DNA from 2 places in the Roseateles sp. P5_D6 genome. Region 2 is predicted to be linked to the other one. Evidence: predicted binding sites of a transcription regulator. Region 2 holds the regulator's gene; the other holds the start of a gene.
What was found. The regulator NrdR, encoded in region 2, represses ribonucleotide reductase genes. The targets are predictions, from matches to a motif close to CACNANATNTNGTG.
Positions count from the first base shown of each region.

Region 1: ACXJKM_RS02090 (ribonucleoside-diphosphate reductase subunit alpha) is a predicted target of NrdR. The motif match lies at 2,204-2,217, and genes of this name have one in related genera.

Region 1 is NZ_JBFUMK010000002.1:2,891-7,298, reverse strand. Features, by position in the region: gene ACXJKM_RS02100 (sensor histidine kinase) at 1-522, shown strand, start outside; gene ACXJKM_RS02095 (sigma-54-dependent transcriptional regulator) at 519-1,967, shown strand; gene ACXJKM_RS02090 (ribonucleoside-diphosphate reductase subunit alpha) at 2,450-4,408, shown strand, end outside.
Region 2 is NZ_JBFUMK010000008.1:33,988-38,395, forward strand. Features, by position in the region: gene ACXJKM_RS12550 (lytic transglycosylase domain-containing protein) at 1-735, shown strand, start outside; ZMP/ZTP riboswitch at 755-880, shown strand; gene glyA (serine hydroxymethyltransferase) at 940-2,193, shown strand; gene nrdR (transcriptional regulator NrdR) at 2,205-2,648, shown strand; gene ACXJKM_RS12565 (GspH/FimT family pseudopilin) at 2,806-3,357, shown strand; gene ACXJKM_RS12570 (type IV pilin protein) at 3,472-3,945, shown strand; gene ACXJKM_RS12575 (pilus assembly FimT family protein) at 3,948-4,408, shown strand, end outside.

The sequences.
Region 1 (4,408 bases), on a different contig from region 2:
CGCCTGGTCGACGACGTCAGCGAGCTGGCGCCCGGCATGCAGCCCGACACCCAGCCGCTGGACGTCAGCCTGTTGGTACAGGAGACCTGTGAGGACTGGGCCCAGGTCAATGGCGTCGAGCCCGGTGCCCAGAGTCGCTTCCGGCTGCACATCGCCGCGCCTGGGCTGATGGGGCTGTTCGACGCCGAGCATCTGCGCCGCGTCCTGGTCAATCTGCTCGACAACGCGCACCGCCATGCCGAGCCTGGCGCGGGCGCGATCCAGGCGGCGCTGGACCGCCACGGCGATGCGCTGGACCTCGTCGTGCGCAGCGCGGGCGCGCCGGTGCCGCACGAGATCGAGCGCCATCTGTTCGAGCCTTTCTTCTCGACACGCAGCCGCGGTTCGGGCCTGGGCCTCTACATTTGCCGTGAACTGTGCGAGCGTCATGGCGCCCGCATCGACTACCGCCGCGCCACTGACGCGGCGGCCAACGAGTTCTGCGTTCGACTGCGCACGCCCCCATCTGCATCCTCTGCATGACTACTGCCACGCTCCCGCGCCTGCTGGTCGTCGACGACGAGCCCGATCTGCGCACGCTCTACGAGCTGACGTTGCTGCGTGAAGGCTATGAGATCGACAGTGCGGGCACGGTGGCAGAGGCGCTGGCGCATCTGCAGGCCCAGACCTACAGCGCCGTCATCACCGACATGAAGCTGCCCGACGGCTCGGGCCTGGCATTGCTGCGCTGGCTGGAGCAGGCCGGCCGACCCGAGAAGGCCATCGTCATCACGGCGTTCGGCTCGGCCGAGAACGCGGTGGAGGCCTTGAAGGCCGGCGCCTACGACTACCTGACCAAGCCGGTGGACCTGCGCCAGTTCCGCCTCGTCGTCGGTTCGGCACTGGGCCGCGTGGCGCCCGATCCCAGCCCGGCGGCGCAAGAAAAAAGCGTGGCAATGCCGGCGTCGGCGCTGCGCTTGGTGGGTGAATCACCGGCCATCCGCGCGGTTCGCTCGCTGATCGACAAGGTGGCGCGCAGCATGGCGCCGGTGCTGGTGCAGGGTGAATCCGGGACCGGCAAGGAGCTGGTGGCGCGGGCCATCCACGACCACGGCGTGCGCGCCGGGCAGGGCTTCATCGCCGTCAACTGCGGCGCCATTCCCGAGAACTTGCTGGAGGCCGAGTTCTTCGGCTACCGCAAGGGCGCGTTCACCGGTGCCAACGAGGACCGCGAGGGCTTCTTCCAGGCGGCGGATGGCGGCACGCTCTTCCTCGATGAGATCGGCGACCTGCCCCTGGCGATGCAAAGCAAGCTGCTGCGCGTCATCCAGGAGCGTTCGGTGCGGCCGGTCGGCGCCACCGCCGAGACGCCGATCAATGTGCGCATCCTCAGCGCGACGCACAAGGATCTGTCCGCCGAGGTGGCGGCGGGGCGCTTCCGCCAGGACTTGTTCTACCGCCTCAACGTCATCCAGATCCGCGTGCCGCCGCTGCGCGAGCGCCTGGAGGACCTGGGCCTGATCAGCGCCCGGGTGCTGACCCGCATCGCCCAGGACGCTGGCGTGTCACCAGCGCCACGACTGACGGTGGGTGCGCTGCAGACGCTGTCGCGCTATACCTTTCCCGGCAATGTGCGCGAGCTCGAGAACCTGCTGCACCGCGCGCTGGCGCTGGCGGGCGGTGAGTGGATCGACGCCGACGATCTTGGCCTGCCCGACACGCTGCTGGACGAGGACCGCAGCGAGTCGCAGTTCGCCGCGCTGGACACCCCCCTGGGGGCGGCACCAGTGGCCGAGGGCGTGTCCCTGCCCGAGGAATTGCCGTCGGACCTGGCGCGCTATCTCGACGAGGTCGAGCGCGCCATTCTGCTGCGAGCGCTGGAGCTGCACCGCTTCAACCGCACGGCCGCGGCAGCCAGCCTCGGGCTGTCGCTGCGCCAGATCCGCTACCGCATGGCGCGGCTTGCGATCTCGGCTGGTGACAGCTGAAAGAAAAACCTTCTCGGGATTTGCCCTGCTTGAATCTGCGGCGAGGCTATAGAGCGCTTGCTCGGACGCAGCGCTGGCGCGGCCTTGCGGCCCGCTTCGGCCCGCCAGCCCAGTGTTGATGCGGGTTGCCGGTTGCAAGCCCCGATCTGATCGGCCAAAGGCGCGCGCAGGGCATTTGTCCAGAGAAATCGCGGCCAGGGTTTGACACTAGCGGTAGTGCTTGAGGACGGCGGGGGCCATAGATATAGTGTTCCTTCGTGATATCCTGCTGAGCCAGTCGACCCCATGACCATCCCCTCGGATTCGCTGTTTGCAGTGGCTTGGCCACGGCAGCAAAGCGCCCGGGGACCAAGCCGAAACGCCGGCCTGGCAATGGAGCGGCAGGGACGAAATACCCCACTGAAGCACCGCACGATGCGCTGGCCCGACCTTCGGGTTGATGCCGCGCATTTGCCCGTCATTTCTCGATAAAGGATCCCCTCATGCTGCATGAAGCCGCCACGGGCCAGGCCACCTCCGCCTCGCTGTCGTCGCAGTCCCCGGTCGCGTTTGGATCCGACGCCACCGCCCCCAGCGCCCCTGCGTTGTCCGGCTATCAGGCCTACCAGATCATTCGCCGCAATGGCGCCGTGGTCTCGTTCGAGCCGAGCAAGATCGCCGTTGCGCTGATGAAGGCTTTCCTGGCCGTGCATGGCACCAGCGGCGCAGCCTCGGCCAGCGTGCGTGAGACGGTGGAGCAGCTGACCCAGAACGTCGTGCGCGCCCTGCTGCGCTCGCGTCCGAGTGGCGGTACCTTCCATATTGAAGATGTGCAGGACCAGGTCGAGCTGGGCCTGATGCGCAGCAGCAACCATGAAGTCGCCCGCGCCTACGTGCTGTATCGCGAGCGCCGCACGCAGGAGCGCGCCGCGCAGGGCGAGGCCACGCGCGCCGCCGAGCCGGTGGTGATGGTGGTGGACCGCGGCGAGCGCCGCCCGCTGGACCTGGGTGCGCTGAAGTCGCTGATCGCGTCGGCCTGCGAGAACCTCGGCGCCGACGTCAAGCCAGATCCGGTGCTGGCCGAGACCCAGCGCAATCTGTACGACGGCGTCGCCATCGACGAGGTCTACAAGGCCGCCATCCTGGCCGCGCGCACGCTGATCGAGAAGGACCCGGGCTACAGCCGCGCCACCGCGCGCCTGCTGCTGCACACGATCCGCCGCGAGATCCTCGGTGGCGAGGTGCTGCAGGGTGAGATGACCCAGCGCTACGCCGAGTACTTCCCCGGCTATATCAAGAAGGGCGTGAAGGCCGAACTGCTGGACGAGAAGCTGCAGCAGTACGACCTGGTCAAGCTGGGTGCGGCGCTCAAGCCCGAGCGCGACCTGCAGTTCGACTACCTCGGCCTGCAGACCCTGTACGACCGCTACTTCCTGCACATCGAAGAGCAGCGCATCGAGCTGCCTCAGGCCTTCTTCATGCGCGTGGCCATGGGCCTGGCCCTGGGCGAGATCGACCGCGAAGCCCGCGCCATCGAGTTCTATGAAGTGCTGTCGAGCTTCGACTTCATGTCCAGCACGCCGACGCTGTTCAACGCCGGCACGCGCCGCTCGCAGCTGTCGAGCTGCTACCTGACGACCGTCAGCGACGACCTCGACGGTATCTACGAGGCGCTGAAGGAGAACGCGCTGCTGAGCAAGTTCGCCGGCGGCCTGGGCAATGACTGGACCCCGGTGCGCGCGCTGGGCTCGCACATCAAGGGCACCAACGGCAAGAGCCAGGGCGTCGTGCCCTTCCTGAAGGTGGTCAACGACACGGCCGTCGCCGTGAACCAGGGCGGCAAGCGCAAGGGCGCCGTCTGCGCCTATCTGGAAACCTGGCACCTCGACATCGAGGAGTTCCTGGACCTGCGCAAGAACACCGGCGACGACCGCCGCCGCACGCACGACATGAACACGGCGAACTGGATTCCCGACCTGTTCATGCGCCGTGTGCTCGAAGGCGGTGACTGGACGCTGTTCAGCCCCAGCACCTGCCCGGACCTGCACGACCTGTTCGGCAAGCCTTTCGAAGTGGCCTACACGGCCTACGAGGCCAAGGCCGACCGCGGCGAGATCAAGCTCTTCAAGCGCATGCCGGCCAAGGACCTGTGGCGCAAGATGCTGTCGATGCTGTTCGAGACGGGCCACCCCTGGATCACGTTCAAGGACGCCTGCAATGTGCGCAGCCCGCAGCAGCACGTCGGCGTGGTGCACTCCAGCAACCTGTGCACCGAGATCACGCTGAACACCAACGACAGCGAGATCGCCGTCTGCAACCTCGGCTCCGTCAACCTGGCCCAGCACATCAAGGATGGCCAGATCGACCAGGCCAAGCTGAAGAAGACGACGCGCACCGCGATGCGCATGCTCGACAACGTCATCGACATCAACTACTACGCCGTCAAGAAGGCGCGCGACTCC
Region 2 (4,408 bases):
CTGGGGCTGGCCGTGGTGTCGGTGCTGCTGGTGTTCACGAGCCAGGCCGGCCTGCGTGAGAAAGTGGAATCCGCCACCCTCGGCTGGCTGAATGCGCGCCATGAAGCGCGTGCCGAGGCCGAGGGCAACACCCTGATGGCGTCGGCCGAGCCCGATGCCATTGCCCGCGCCACCGCCACCGACCCCCGCGAGCTGAGCCGCCAGCAGGCCGCCGTCGCCCATTGGCTGGCGCGCCGGTACAGCGTGGCGCCGGAACCCATCAGCCGCCTCGTGCAGGAAGCCTGGGCCGTGGGCCAGCGCGCCAAGGTCGAGCCAACGTTGATCCTGGCCATCATGGCCATCGAGTCGCGCTTCAACCCTTTTGCGCAGAGTGCCGTTGGCGCCCAGGGCCTGATGCAGGTCATGACCCGCGTGCACGACGACAAGTACGAAGCCTTCGGCGGCACGTTGGCGGCCTTCGATCCGGTCACCAATCTGCGCGTGGGCGTGCAGGTTTTGAAGGAATGCATCCAGCGCGCCGGCGGCCTGGAAGAGGGCCTGCGCTATTACGTCGGCGCGGCCAATCTGGCCGAGGACACAGGCTATGCGGGCCGCGTGCTGGCCGAGCACGACCTGCTGAAGGCGGTCGCGGCCGGCCGCACGGTGCCGACCATGACGACCGTCCGGCCGCTGGTGCGCGAAGCGGCGTCTGCCCCCTCGACCGGCGACTCCGCCCAGGTGGCCCTGCTGCGCTGAGGCGCGGCTGACATACACTGAGCATTCACGCGACTGGCGATCAGGGTCACTAGCTGACCTGAGGTGGGCCACCACCGGGGAGCGTGAGGCGGCTGTCCTCTGTCGACATGACAACCGCTATCAGCCGTTCGCCTGGGCAGCCTTGGGACATCACGCCTGCCGTGACCGCCGGGGATTCACCGCCTGACCTTCGGAAACACCAGCATGTTTGACCGCAACACCTCCACCCTCGCCTTGGTCGACCCCGAACTCTGGACCGCCGTCCAGAACGAGAACCGCCGCCAGGAAGACCACATCGAGCTGATCGCCAGCGAGAACTACACCTCGCCGGCCGTCATGCAGGCCCAGGGCAGCCAGCTGACCAACAAGTATGCCGAGGGCTACCCCGGCAAGCGCTACTACGGTGGCTGCGAGTACGTCGACGTCGTCGAGCAACTCGCCATCGATCGCCTGAAGCAGCTCTTCGGCGCCGAATTCGCCAACGTGCAGCCCAACTCCGGCTCGCAGGCCAACCAAGGCGCCTTCTTCGCGCTGCTGCAGCCGGGCGACACCATCATGGGCATGAGCCTGGCCGAAGGCGGCCACCTGACCCACGGCATGGCGCTGAACATGAGCGGCAAGTGGTTCAACGTCATCAGCTACGGCCTGGACGCCAATGAAGCGATCGACTACGACGCCATGGAAGCCCTGGCCCGCGAGAAGAAGCCCAAGCTGATCATCGCTGGCGCCTCGGCCTACTCGCTGCGCATCGACTTCGAGCGCTTCGGCAAGATCGCCAAGGAGATCGGCGCCTACTTCATGGTCGACATGGCGCACTACGCCGGCCTGATCGCCGCGGGCGTCTATCCCAACCCTCTGCCCCACGCCGACGTCGTCACGTCCACCACGCACAAGAGCCTGCGCGGCCCGCGCGGCGGCATCATCCTGACGAACGACGAGGCGATCGCCAAGAAGATCAACTCGGCCATCTTCCCCGGCATCCAGGGCGGCCCGCTGATGCACGTCATCGCCGGCAAAGCCGTGGCCTTCAAGGAAGCCCTGACGCCCGAGTTCAAGGTCTACCAGGAGCAGGTCGTCAAGAACGCCAAGGTGCTGGCCGACACGCTGATCGAGCGCGGCCTGCGCATCGTCTCCGGCGGCACGGAGAGCCACGTCATGCTGGTGGACCTGCGTCCCAAGAACCTGACGGGCAAGGAAGCCGAGGCCATCCTGGGCGCCGCCCACATGACCTGCAACAAGAACGGCATCCCCAACGACCCGCAAAAGCCCATGGTCACCAGCGGCATTCGCCTGGGCACGCCGGCCATGACGACGCGCGGCTTCAAGGAGGAGCAAGTTCGCCAGACGGCCCACCTGATCGCCGATGTGCTGGACAAGCCGCATGACGAGGCCAACCTGGCCGCCGTGCGCGAGAAGGTTGCGGCGCTGACGGCCGCCTTCCCGGTCTACCGCGGCTAAGTCGAGCCTCAATGCGCTGCCCGTTCTGCTCTCACACCGAAACCCAGGTCGCCGAGACCCGGGAGTCGGATGAGGGTGACGTCGTCCGGCGCCGGCGCCGCTGCCTGTCCTGCGACAAGCGCTTCACGACCTATGAGCGGGCTGACATTGCCATGCCCTCGGTCGTCAAGAAGGACGGGCGGCGCGCCGATTTCGACGCGTCCAAGCTGCGTGCCTCCATGCAGCTGGCCCTGCGCAAGCGGCCGGTCAGCGTCGAGCAGATCGATGCGGCCATCAACCGCATCGAGGAGAAGCTGCTCGCCAGCGGCGCCCGCGAGCTCGCGTCCACGCGACTGGGCGAGCTGGTCATGCGCGAGCTCAAGCGCATCGACAAGGTCGCCTACGTTCGATTTGCGTCGGTGTACCGCAGCTTCGAGGACGTCGACGAGTTCCGGCAGCTGATCCGCGAGATCTGATACCGGGTTGACCCTATCCCCCGGCGGGGGGAGATGAGGGGGAGACCAGGGGGATGGGGCACCCGCCATCCCTCTTCGTTCCGCCTTTGGGGGGAAAGACGCGGTGAGCCCCGCTTCCTAGAGTTCGTTCCATCAACAACGAACCCAGGGAAGCACCATGAACCGCACCGCCAACACCCGTCGCAGCAACCGTGGTTTCACGCTCGTGGAGCTCTGCGCCAGCGTCGGCATCTGCGCCGCCCTGCTCGGCCAGGCGGTCCCAGCCATGGGTACGATGCGCCAGCAGCAGCAACTGCGCGTCAGCGCGGACACCCTGGCCAGCGACCTGCGCCTGGCGCGCAGCGAAGCGGCCCGCCTGGGCGACTCGGTCTTCTTCCGCATCAGCGGCAAGGGCGCCAACGCCTGCTACGTGATGTACATCGGCGCCAAGGACGACTGCGATTGTGCTGGCGGCAAGGCCGCCTGCAAGAAGCCGAGCAGCCAGGTCATCAAGGCCGAGTGGCTGCCGACGACCCAGCCCGTGCGCCTCAGCAGCAACGCCGAGACGCTGCAATTCCAGTACCTCCAAGGCCTGGTCACCCAGGCCGGCAGCATTGATCTCAGCCTGAGCGGCGGCCAATCCATCCGCCAGGTCGTGGCGCTCACCGGCCGCGTGCGCAGCTGCTACGTGGGCACGAACAAAGTCAGCGGCATGCCCAAGTGCGCCTGAGGGCCGTTTCATTCGCCCCTTCATTCATGGTGGATGCCGACCAGCGGCGCAACTCGGCGGATGAGCGGCCAAGACGTTACCGATCGTTGTGACGTACTGCCAAAAAATCGGGCCATGTGTACTTGTTCCCGCCCGCGACGCCGTGGCTTCACCTTGATCGAGCTGATGGTCGCGCTGGCCATTGCCGGCATCCTCGCCGCGGTTGCCTATCCCGCCTACACCTCGCACATGCAGCGTGCCCGCCGCGCAGACGCCATCTCCGCACTGACCGCCGTCATGCAGGCGCAGGAGCGTTTCCGCAGCAATTCAGCCACCTACGCGTCGACCCTCAGCGCACTGAACTTGAACATTGCCAGCATCACGCCCCTTTACAGCGTCAGCCTCTCAGGCGTCGGCGCAACCCCGGGGTTTGACGTCGGCTACATCGCCACGGCAACCCCTATAGCTGGCGGCAAACAGGCGACGGATCTGACCTGCAAGACCCTGACGGTGACCCTGGTGGGTGCTACACCCCAGTACTCGGCGACAGGCGACCCCAGCAACAGCGGCACGAATCGCGACACCGGCTCTGAATGCTGGCCTCGATAGTCATGACAAACCCTGTCCATGCCCTGAAGGCCCGGATATCCGGCCTGACGCTGATCGAGATCATGGTGGCCGTGGCGGTTCTCGGCGTCATATTGGCGATGGCCATTCCCTCTATGGCCGACTTGCTGGAAAGGCGCCGGGTGACGGCCGCTGCCGAAGAGGTTTCCGGCATATTGACTTACGCCAAGGCGGAAACGAATGCGGCCAATTCTCTGCTTTTCGTTCGATTCGACCCGCACGCGACGATGAGCTGCGCGATGGTCGTGACATCGGCGGGGGGCAACAATTGCAGATGCCACTATCCGGCGAACAATCTTTGCCCCACCGGAGGCGGCAGGTCATTGCGCCTGTTCCAGTTGCCCAAAACCCATGTGCAGTTCGATGCTGAGGGTGTCTGGGCCGCTGGCAACAACTACATCCGATTCGCGCGCGATCAGATGACGATGGAGACTGGGAATTTCCA